One region of the Massilia sp. TWR1-2-2 genome, then DNA from elsewhere that is predicted to be linked to it. Evidence: predicted binding sites of a transcription regulator. Region 1 holds the regulator's gene; each other region holds the start of a gene.
The links. The regulator sigma-54, encoded in region 1, starts transcription at its own class of promoters, with help from an activator protein. The targets are predictions, from matches to a motif close to TGGCANGNAANCTGCTTT.
Positions count from the first base shown of each region.

Region 2: ACP7DD_RS02810 (PEP-CTERM sorting domain-containing protein) is a predicted target of sigma-54. The motif match lies at 1,835-1,852, and genes of this name have one in related genera.
Region 3: ACP7DD_RS22755 (ammonium transporter) is a predicted target of sigma-54. The motif match lies at 1,708-1,725, and genes of this name have one in related genera.

Region 1 covers NZ_JAFCWM010000015.1:74,111-77,608, forward strand. The annotation lists gene ACP7DD_RS15745 (enoyl-CoA hydratase/isomerase family protein) at 1-849, opposite strand, end outside; gene hpf (ribosome hibernation-promoting factor, HPF/YfiA family) at 968-1,321, opposite strand; gene ACP7DD_RS15755 (RNA polymerase factor sigma-54) at 1,389-2,870, opposite strand; gene lptB (LPS export ABC transporter ATP-binding protein) at 2,873-3,498, opposite strand, start outside.
Region 2 covers NZ_JAFCWM010000002.1:193,571-197,068, forward strand. The annotation lists gene ACP7DD_RS02800 (hypothetical protein) at 1-1,080, opposite strand, end outside; gene ACP7DD_RS02805 (hypothetical protein) at 1,311-1,649, opposite strand; gene ACP7DD_RS02810 (PEP-CTERM sorting domain-containing protein) at 1,883-2,530, shown strand; gene ACP7DD_RS02815 (M13 family metallopeptidase) at 2,865-3,498, opposite strand, start outside.
Region 3 covers NZ_JAFCWM010000033.1:26,540-30,037, forward strand. The annotation lists gene ACP7DD_RS22750 (Zn-dependent hydrolase) at 1-419, shown strand, start outside; gene ACP7DD_RS22755 (ammonium transporter) at 471-1,658, opposite strand; gene ACP7DD_RS22760 (zinc-dependent alcohol dehydrogenase) at 1,946-3,106, shown strand; gene ACP7DD_RS22765 (allantoate amidohydrolase) at 3,156-3,498, opposite strand, start outside.

The DNA.
Region 1 (3,498 bases):
GCGGCGCAACAGCTCGAACGTGACGCGCATCAGCAGTGGCGAACGCTTGCCCATCGCCGCCAGCGTCTTTTGCGCAAACTCGCCCGGGTCGGACGCCAGCGAATCCATGATCGCCTGCACGCCTGGCGCGCCGAAGTGGCGGTCGATGGTGGTGCGCTCGGTTTCCAGCATGGCGGCGCCGGCGGCGAACGGCGCGGCGAAGGCGACCAGCGCTTCGCGCAGCTGCGCGCCAGGCGTCGATTCAATCAACTGCGCCAGCGCCGGCATCTGCGCCTGCGGCACGAAGGTGTCGGCCAGGCCCGCGTACAGCGCGTCTGCGGCGCGGATGGTCAAGCCGGTCAGCCCAAGGTAGTAGCCCAGCCTGCCCGGTGCGCGCGACAGGAAATAGCTGCCGCCGACATCCGGGAACAAGCCGATGTTTACTTCGGGCATCGCCATCTTGGTGCCGTCGGTAACCACGCGCAGGCCGCGCGGACCCGCTTCAGCGATGCCGAGGCCGCCGCCCATGACGACGCCGTCCATCAACGCGACGTACGGTTTCGGGTAGTGATAGATCAAATGGTTGAGGCGATATTCCTCGGTGAAAAAGTCTTCCAGCGAAGCGCTGCCGCCGGTGGTCGGCGCGCTGCCGACGTCGTAGAAGAAACGGATGTCGCCGCCGGCGCACAAGGCTTTTTCGGAGGTGCTGCGAAGCACGACAGCGTCGACCTGCGGATCGTCGCGCCAGGCCAGCAGCGCGTCGGTCAGCGCGCGCACCATGTCGAGCGACAGCGAATTGAGCGAACGGGGACGGTCGAGCGTGATGACGCCGGTGCCGTTGGCAACATGGGTTTTGACGAAGTCGGTCATGGTGTGCTTGTCGATGTTAAAGCTGCATTCTAGCGCACGCCAGCACCTCATCCGTGCAGGGTGAAATCGAATTGAAAAGGGCGCCGTGAAGGCGCCCTCGCTTGCTCGATCGGCCGGCTTACGCAGCGGCGATGATCTCTTCCTCAGGCAGGTGCTTGATGGCCTTGTGGCCATGTTCCTGCAGCTGGGATTTGTACTTCATGACCTGGCGATCGAGCTTGTCGATCAGTGTGTCGATCGCCGCGTACAGGTCGTGCGACATGCTGGCGACATTGACCGTCTTGCCCGGCAACCGCAGATTGACTTCGGCTTTTTGCCGCTTTTCTTTTTCAGTAAGATTGTCAACTGTGAGGATCACGGCAATGTCGATGACTTGATCGAAATGTCGCTTCACTCGCTCCAGTTTGGTTTGTACGTAATCGCGGATGGCTGGTGTCACTTCAAGATGATGTCCACTGATTGTGAGATTCATACACACTCCTTTGATGATGTCGCTTCCTGTTCATGCGTCATAAGCGCAGAGGAACATCGTAAAAACTTTACAGACTTTTCCTGAGAGTTACAGGTGGGATCTTCAGCGCTTCGCGGTACTTGGCGACTGTGCGCCGCGCAATGACCATTCCCTGTTCCCCCAGCATGTCTGCAATCTTACTGTCTGATAGTGGGTTTTTAGGGTCTTCTGCTCCTGTCAGTTGCACGATGAGTGCCCGTATCGCCGTCGAGGATGCTTCTCCTCCTGCTTCAGTGGCGACGTGGCTACCAAAAAAATATTTCAACTCAAACATTCCATGCGGTGTCAGCATGTATTTCTGAGTTGTGACCCGAGAAATAGTACTCTCGTGTAAACCCAGTGTATCAGCAATTTCACGCAGCACAAGGGGGCGCATGGCAACTGCGCCGTGGGAAAAGAAATTGCGTTGGCGCTCAACAATAGCTTGCGCCACGCGCAGGATCGTATCGAAGCGCTGGCGCATATTCTTGATCAACCACTTGGCTTCCTGCAACTGCGCGCCCATCTGCCCTTCGCCCTTGCCCTGCTTGAGCAAGTTGGCGTACATGCTGTTGACGCGCAGCCGCGGCATCACGTCGTGGTTCAATGTCACCGTCCAGCCGCTCTTGGATTTGCGCACGATGACGTCCGGCACCACGTAGTCTGACGCACCTGAACCGAACGCGGCGCCCGGGTGAGGATTGCACTGGCGAATCACGCACTGCGCCTCACGCAGGTCCTCGTCGTCGCAGTCGAGCGATTTTTTCAGCTTGTTGAATTCGCGCTGGGCAAACCACGTCAGGTGGTCCGTGACAATCTTCAGCGCCATGCGCCGCGTGACCATCGGTACGCCCGGCATGCGGCGGATCTGCAGCGCCAGGCATTCGGACGCGTTGCGCGCGCCGACGCCGACCGGATCAAAACTTTGCAGCAGCGACAGCGCCGTCTTCAGTTCATCGAGATCGAGTTCGAGTTCGGGCGGCATGCGCTCGAAGATCTCTTCGAGCGACTCGGTCAGGTAGCCGTTGTCGTCGAGCGCGTCGACCATCAGTTCGACCAGCGCGCGGTCGCGCACTTCCAGCACGGCCAGGCGCATCTGCTCCATCAGGTGGTCGCGCAGGGTCACCGCGGACGCTTCGAGCTGCGGGCGCGAGTCCTCGTCGTCGGGCGCCTTGTTGCGGGCGGACTCGCCCCAGTCGTCGCTGTCGGCGCCGCTTTCGGCCGGCGCGCTGTCGACGTCGCCGCCCTCGCCTTCCGCCGCTGGCGCATCGGCCGGCGGCGCATCCTGCGCGCCTGGCTCGGGCGCAGCTTCACCGGGCGCGGCGCTCGAGCCGATGGCGCCGTCGGCGAGCAGCCGCACCGAGTTGTCCAGCGGGTCGTCGAGCCGCTCGAGCAGCGGATTGTCCGACAGCAGATGCTCGAGTTCCTGGTGCAGTTCAAGCGTGGACAACTGCAGCAGGCGTATCGACTGCTGCAGTTGCGGCGTGAGCGCCAGGTGTTGCGAGGTCCGTAGCTGGAGTGACTGTTTCATCGCTACATCCGGAAGTGTTCACCGAGGTAGACGCGCCGCACCGATTCGTCTGCAATGATGTCGTCGGGGCGGCCCGACGCAAGCACCGCGCCCTGGTTGATGATGTAGGCGCGGTCGCAGATGCCGAGCGTCTCGCGCACGTTGTGGTCGGTGATCAGCACGCCGATGCCGCGCTCCTTGAGGAAGCGCACGATGCGCTGGATCTCGATGACCGCGATCGGGTCGACGCCGGCGAACGGCTCGTCGAGCAGCACGAAGCGCGGATTGGTGGCGAGCGCGCGCGCGATCTCGACCCGGCGCCGTTCGCCGCCCGACAGCGACAGCGCCTGGTTCTCGCGCAGCTTCTCGATCTGCAGGTCGGCCAGCAGCGTGTCGAGGCGCTGGTTGATCTGCGCCTTGGTCAGCGCCTTGCCATCGACCTTCTGCAGTTCGAGCACCGCGCGGATATTGTCTTCCACCGTCAGCTTGCGAAACACCGACGCTTCCTGCGGCAGGTACGACAGGCCGAGCGAGGCGCGGCGGTGAATCGGCATGCTCGAGATGTCGACGCCGCTGATGTCGATCGAGCCGGCGTCCGACGGCACCAGGCCGACGATCATGTAGAACGAGGTAGTCTTGCCGGCGCCGT
Region 2 (3,498 bases), on a different contig from region 1:
TTCTGGCAGCAGTCCAATAGCGCTCTGATAGCCACCCATCCCCATGGCGTTCGCGTAATTGCCCTGTTGCAGCGGCGTGTAAGTCGTCGGCAGGCTGCTCCACACTGCTGCGGTAGCGGGAATGTTGGCGCGATAACTTGGCACCAGGCCAGTCGCCTGCAGATAGCCTTTCTCGTGATTCGGCGTCACCACCGGGGTGTTTCCGAGCCAATGGCTCAACGCGCTACCTGACGTCAGCACGGTGCGGCAATGGTTCGGCAGGTCGATCGCGCCCTTGAACCGGTCGGTGCCGCCCAGCGTGAACGTGTAGATGGCGCTCTTGCTGACTGGGTTGGCCACGTTGAGGTAGCCATTTTCGATCCACGGCAAGATCTCCACGGCGCCACCGCGGTACAGGCGCACTTCCAGCCAGCCGACCAGGTGCGGGTCGGTGCCGACAGGCTTGCGATATACCCATGAGCTCATGAAAGGACCGTTGACCCAGGTTTTGAACGGGGTGGCCCAATCGGCAGCCGTCCAGGACACCATGCCGAATGCGCCGGCGTTGATCGATGCAGTCACACCCGTGACGCGCAGGTTTTCGGTCGTCAGCAGCGGTACCGTGCTGCCGACGCCAACGTTGAGCGTGACAGTCAGCGGAACGCCGGCGGACAGGGTTGCACGCCCCGAAATCAGCGCGAATTTAAGCGATCCGTCCGGCCAGGTATTTTTCCAGACGACCTGAAGATCAGTGATGCTGCCGACTACCCGGGCGCCGGCTGCCACGTCGCCTGGCTTGAACGCATAGCCAAGCGAGAACGGCTGGCCGCTGCCGGCGACTGCCGAGGTCAGCTGGAAAGAGGCGAAGCCGGACGACGAACCCGGGTTCGTCGCGGTGATCGCGCCTGCCAGCAAGGCGTTAGCCCGCGGCTCGGCCGCTTCGACGGCCGTGCCGCCACCGCAGCCTTGCACCGCCAAGGAGGCGGCGCTGGCGGACAACATGGTCATAAAGCGGCGTCGGGTAAGTCCGTCATCGGCGGCGGGACCGGCGACCGCGTCGTGCGGTAGAGCCAGGTCGATAGGTTTGGAAAAGGAGTTCATGGCGTTTGCCTTTTGGAAATATGCGGGATTTTGACACTTGACGAGCTATGCGCAGGGAACCTGGACGCAACGTAAATAGTTGCCATTTGGATCAACATGTTGGGTAATTTCAATAACTCTACCGGCAAGTCTAACACATGCTTGCCGCATGAAAAGAGTCAAATCGCCCCGGAATGAATGATGCCAAGCCACCACAGCATCAGCTACGACTAGGACAAATGGGTCATTTATTATACGCAAATTGGCGGAATGGCGAAAACGACGTGCTTGGTAATGAAGCAATTGAATTGCTCGAATGCCAATGTATATATTGCAATGCTTCGAGAGGCCGACGGTTCCCGTCGACGCTGGGGCGACATCGTGAAATATTTGGCGTGCGAAAGCGGCTTAGGGTCAGCGTGGGAACGGTGGCTGGGAGAATTGCCTTGGAAGTTCCGGACGCGCGAACTTGTTCGAGTAGCCGGTCTTGCAGGTGAACTGATCCCCGCCAGCACGGTGCCGTTAAAGGTGAAGCGCTCGTCGACGAATGGCTTAGAGAGCAGGTTGGCATAGCTGCTGATCAGGCGCATCTGTAACACCCCTTCCAGGTGTCATGCGAGGTCTCGTTTTACACCCGCGCAAAAACCTTCAGTTTGCTCGGCTTGCTGACTACTGGCTGGAACGTTCTGCGATTTGCTGTCGGTGAACCTTACAATCCCCGGCAGTTATCCGCCGAAAAATTTATAAGTGATTGATCTACAACCTTTTTTGAATCAGGCACAAGAATTGCTTGTCAAGTACGCAAATACTACGGGAGCAAGCTATGAAATTTATTAAAATATTATGTGGGGTGCTAGCCTCGCTTGTCATCGCCGTGTCCGCGTCGGCTGCGATCATTTACGAGAATGGCTCGCTCAACGGTACCTACTTGGCTCAATCGATCAGCCCGCCGCAAACAGTCAGCAACTCATTCACCATTTCGAGCGCGACGCAGGTGACCGGCGTGACGCTGGGGTTGTGGACGCTTCGGGGCACGCTGCCTGCGACGTTGGATTATTCGTTCGGCACATCCGCATTCGCTGCGGACCTTCCTGGTGGGTCAACCCTGCTGACCAATGTATTTGCTTTCAATAACGGCCAGTTCGACGTTTATCTATCGAGTTTCGCTGTCAACCTGACGGTCGGTGCCGGCGAATATTGGCTCACCTTGGGCAACGGGCGCAATAATGCGAACGCGGAGATTTTTTGGGATACCAACTTTGATGGACTGTCTCGCGCTCAATATCGCAACGACGTGGACGCTGGCCCGCTCGAAAATTCGCAGTACTTCCAGCTCACTGGCGGCGCCGCTACCGACCCCGGCCCAGGTCCGAATCCACAACCGGTTCCCGAGCCGGGCTCGCTGATGTTGTCAGCTGCCGGCATGATCGGTGTTGCGGCGTCGCGCCGGCGCCGCACTGCGGCCGCGTAGGAAGAAAAAGGCCGGTGCTTAAAACACCGGCTTTCCGCATCCAGCCCATCCGGCCCACATGAGGTTGCAATCCTTCGCCATTGTGTAGATGAACGCGCGCAGTCAAGGACCAGCGGAACTTGACCATGTACTGTGCAGGCCTGTCTGCAGCGTCCCAGCGCCGCACTGTCGTGTAACCAGTGCGCGACCATCGTGCTCAGGTCCATGAGCATATGGCGGGCTGCTGGCCGGCGGTGTCAGTCTCTTCATCCTCGGCTTTACGGTGCATTGGACCGCCAGCTTCGCTGTGCACACAGCTTTTCAATCCACTGCAACCCCACGCGGCTCTCGAGGCCTACCAGATAATCACACGGTCCTTCGGCGCCAGGTACATCTTGTCGCCCGGTTTGACCTTGAACGCCTCGTAGAACGCCGGCTGATTCATCATGGTGCCGTTGGCGCGGAACTGGCCCGGCGAGTGCGGATCGGTCTTGACCTGCACGATCTGCTGCTGCTCGCGCATCTTCGCGCGCCACACCTGGCCGAAGCCCATGAAGAAGCGCTGGTCGCCGGTCAGGCCGTCGATCACCGGCGCCTTTTTGCCTTTCAACGACAGCTTGTACGCCTTGTACGCGATCGCCACGCCGGAGTTGTCGCCGATGTTTTCGCCCAAGGTCAGTTCGCCGTTGACGTTATAGCCCGGCAGTGGGCTGTAGGCGCCGTACTGCGCCACCAGCTTCTGCGTCTTGGCCGCGAAGTTCTTCTGGTCCTGCGCGGTCCACCAGTTGCGCAGGTTGCCGTCGCCGTCGTACTGCGAGCCCTGGTCGTCGAAACCGTGGCTGATCTCGTGGCCGATCGCCCCGCCGATGGCGCCGTAATTGACCGCGTCGTCGGCGTTCGCATCAAAAAACGGCGGCTGCAGAATCGACGCCGGGAACACGATCTCGTTCATCTCCGGGTTGTAGTATGCGTTGATCGTCTGCGGTGTC
Region 3 (3,498 bases), on a different contig from region 1:
ACGTGATTCCCGGCGAAGTCAAATTCAGCATCGACCTGCGCAACGTGAACGACGAGCTGCTGGACACGATGCACGAGGAGATGCTGGCGTTTATCGACAAGACGCGCGCGGAGAGCGGCCTGGCGATCAGCATCGAGCGCGTGTCGTACTATCCGCCTTGCCCGTTCCATGCCGATTGCATCGGCGCGGTGCGGGCGGCGACAGAAAAGCTGGGCTATTCGACGATGGATGTCGTCTCCGGCGCCGGTCACGACGCCATCTACGCCGCGCGGCTGGCGCCGGCCGGGATGATCTTCGTGCCGTGCAAGGACGGCATCAGCCACAACGAGATCGAGGACGCCCGGTCGGACCACCTGGAAGCGGGCTGCAACGTGCTGCTGCACGCGATGCTGGAGCGCGCCAGGGTCGTCGCCACCTAGCCAGTACACGCGAAACCGTCGTTCCCGCCTCCGCGGGAACGACGGCTGGCGCTACTCCGGCGTCGCGCTGATCTTGTGTACCGACAGGTCGGCGCCGTCGAACTCCTCCTCCGGGTCGAGGCGCAAGCCGACCGTCGCCTTCAGCAATCCATACACGGCCACTCCACCGGCGCCGGCGATCACTATCCCCAGCACGGTGCCGGCCAGCTGCGACAGCAACGACACGCCGCCAAGCCCGCCAAGCGCCTTGCTGCCGAAAATCCCGGCAGCGATGCCGCCCCACGCGCCGCACAGGCCGTGCAGCGGCCACACGCCCAGCACGTCGTCGATCTTCCACTTGTTTTGCGTCCACGTGAACATCGCCACAAAAATGACGCCGGCGACGGCGCCGGTGGCCAGAGCGCCGAGCGGATGCATCAGGTCCGAGCCGGCGCAGATCGCCACCAGGCCTGCCAGCGGGCCGTTGTAGACGAAGCCCGGATCGTTCCGGCCCATCACCAGCGCGGTGAGGGTGCCGCCGACCAGCGCCATCAGCGAATTGACGGCGACCAGGCCATTCATCTTGTCGAGCGTCTGCGCGCTCATCACATTGAAGCCAAACCAGCCGATCGTCAGGATCCACGCGCCGAGCGCCAGGAACGGAATGCTCGACGGCGGATGCGCGGCCATGCCGCCGTCCTTGTGATAGCGCCCGCGCCGCGCGCCGAGCAGCAGGATCGCCGGTAGCGCCACCCAGCCGCCGACCGCGTGCACGACAACCGAGCCGGCGAAGTCGTGGAACTCATGGCCGAACAGCGACTGGAACGCGGCCTGCACGCCGAAGCGGTGGTTCCAGGCGATGCCTTCGAACAGCGGATAGATGACGCCGACCAGCAACGCGGTGGCCATCAGCTGCGGATAAAACTTTGCCCGTTCGGCGATGCCGCCCGAGACGATCGCCGGAATCGCGGCGGCAAACGTCAGCAGGAAGAAGAACTTCACCAGCTCATAGCCGTTCTTGTCGATCAGCGTGTCGGTCGCGCCGAAGAAGTTGATGCCGTAGGCGATGCTGTAGCCGACGAAGAAGTAGGCGATCGTCGAGATGGCGAAATCGACCAGGATCTTGACCAGCGCGTTGACCTGGTTTTTCTTGCGTACGGTGCCAAGTTCCAGGAATGCGAAGCCGGCATGCATCGCCAGGATCATTATGCCGCCAAGCATGATGAAAAGGGCGTCTGCCCCATTTGTGTGACTGTTCATTACTAAAAACTCCCCGAAATCGTGCGGTTCTCCGCCGGTGGATCAATGATAAGCAAAAAACGTGCCATTTCAGTGCGGCGATTCCGCGCCAATGTGGCGACTACAAACGTGACGCGCACCACTGAGTCGCGGCGGTGCACCGCAATGGTGCTTTCTACGCACCATCTCTTCGTAGGCAAATACCTACGGCGACAACCGTGATCCGCTGACAAAGTAGCCGCGACAATATTGTTAGGCTTGCCATACATCCGGTGTGTCAAGCCGGGCAACCACCTCAGGAGAAAGCAATGCGAGCGCTCACTTACCATGGCAGCCACGAAGTCAAAGTCGATACGGTCCCTGATCCAATATTGAAAGAGCAGGATGACGTCATCCTGAAGATTACCGCGACGGCAATCTGCGGTTCGGATTTGCACATGTACCGCGGCAAAATCCCGGCAATGAAAAGCGGCGATATTCTCGGCCACGAATTCATGGGTGAAGTGGTCGACGCAGGACCGAAAGTGACTGCGCTGCAAAAAGGCGACCGCGTGGTGGTGCCGTTCGTGATCGCCTGCGGCAGCTGCTTTTTTTGCGACATGGATCTGTACTCCGCCTGCGAGACGACCAATCCGGACCGCGGTTCGATCATGAACAAGAAGAGCCTGCGTTCAGGCGCGGCGCTGTTCGGCTTCAGTCACCTGTACGGCGGCGTGCCGGGCGGTCAGGCGGAGTATGTGCGGGTGCCAAAGGCAAACGTCGGCCCGATCAAGATTCCGACCAACCTGGCCGATGAACAGGTGCTGTTCCTGTCCGATATCCTGCCGACCGGTTATCAGGCAGTGCTCAACACCGGCGTCACCAAGGGCGGCTCGCTGGCGATTTTTGGCGCCGGGCCGGTCGGCCAAATGGCGGCGGCCAGTGCCAAGATGATGGGGATCGACCGCATCTTCATGGTCGACCATCACAAGTACCGGCTCGACTTCGCCACCGAAACCTATGGCGTGGTGCCGTTCAATTTCGATGATGGCGACGCCGCCGAATTCATCCTGCAGGCGACCGACGGGCGCGGCGTCGATGGCGTGATCGACGCGGTCGGCTTCGAAGCGAAAGGCAGCAAGATCGAGACGGTGCTGACCGACCTGAAGCTCGAAGGCAGCAGCGGCAAGGCGCTACGCCAGTGCATCGCGGCGGTGCGGCGCGGCGGCATGATCAGCGTCCCTGGCGTGTATGCGGGGTTCATCCACGGCTTCCTGTTCGGCGATATATTCGAGAAGGGCATCGGCATCAAGGCCGGCCAGACGCACGTGCAGAAGCACATGCCGGAACTGCTGAAGGCGATCGAGGAGGGCAAACTGCATCCGAATGCGATCATCTCGCATCGCATGAAGCTCGAGCAGGCTGCCGAGGCGTACAAGATGTTCGACAAAAAAGAGGACAACTGCAGGAAGGTTGTGCTGACGCCGTAGGCTACGCAAGCTAACGGGGTCCTCGCAGATGCGCGGACCCGATTGCGTTTCAGGAGCCGCGCGGCTTGAAATTGCGAAAGAAGTCGAGCAGCACGCGCGCTGCCACGTCGGCATCGTCGGCCGTCATCGTCTCGAGCCGGTTGTGGCTGATGCCGCCGTTGCCGCAGCGCGTGAACAGCATCGCCACATCGGTCATCTTCGCCATCGCCATCGCATCGTGGCCGGCGCCTGACGGCAGCTCGTAGCGCGGCAGGCCCGCCCGTTCGACCGCGGCGCCCAGCTGGTCCATCATCCAGGGCGCACAAGGCGCCGCCGATGCCGATACTACTTGCCGGATGCTCGCCTCCACCTGGCGCCGTGCGCAGATCTGCCCGATGGCGTCGAGGACGTCC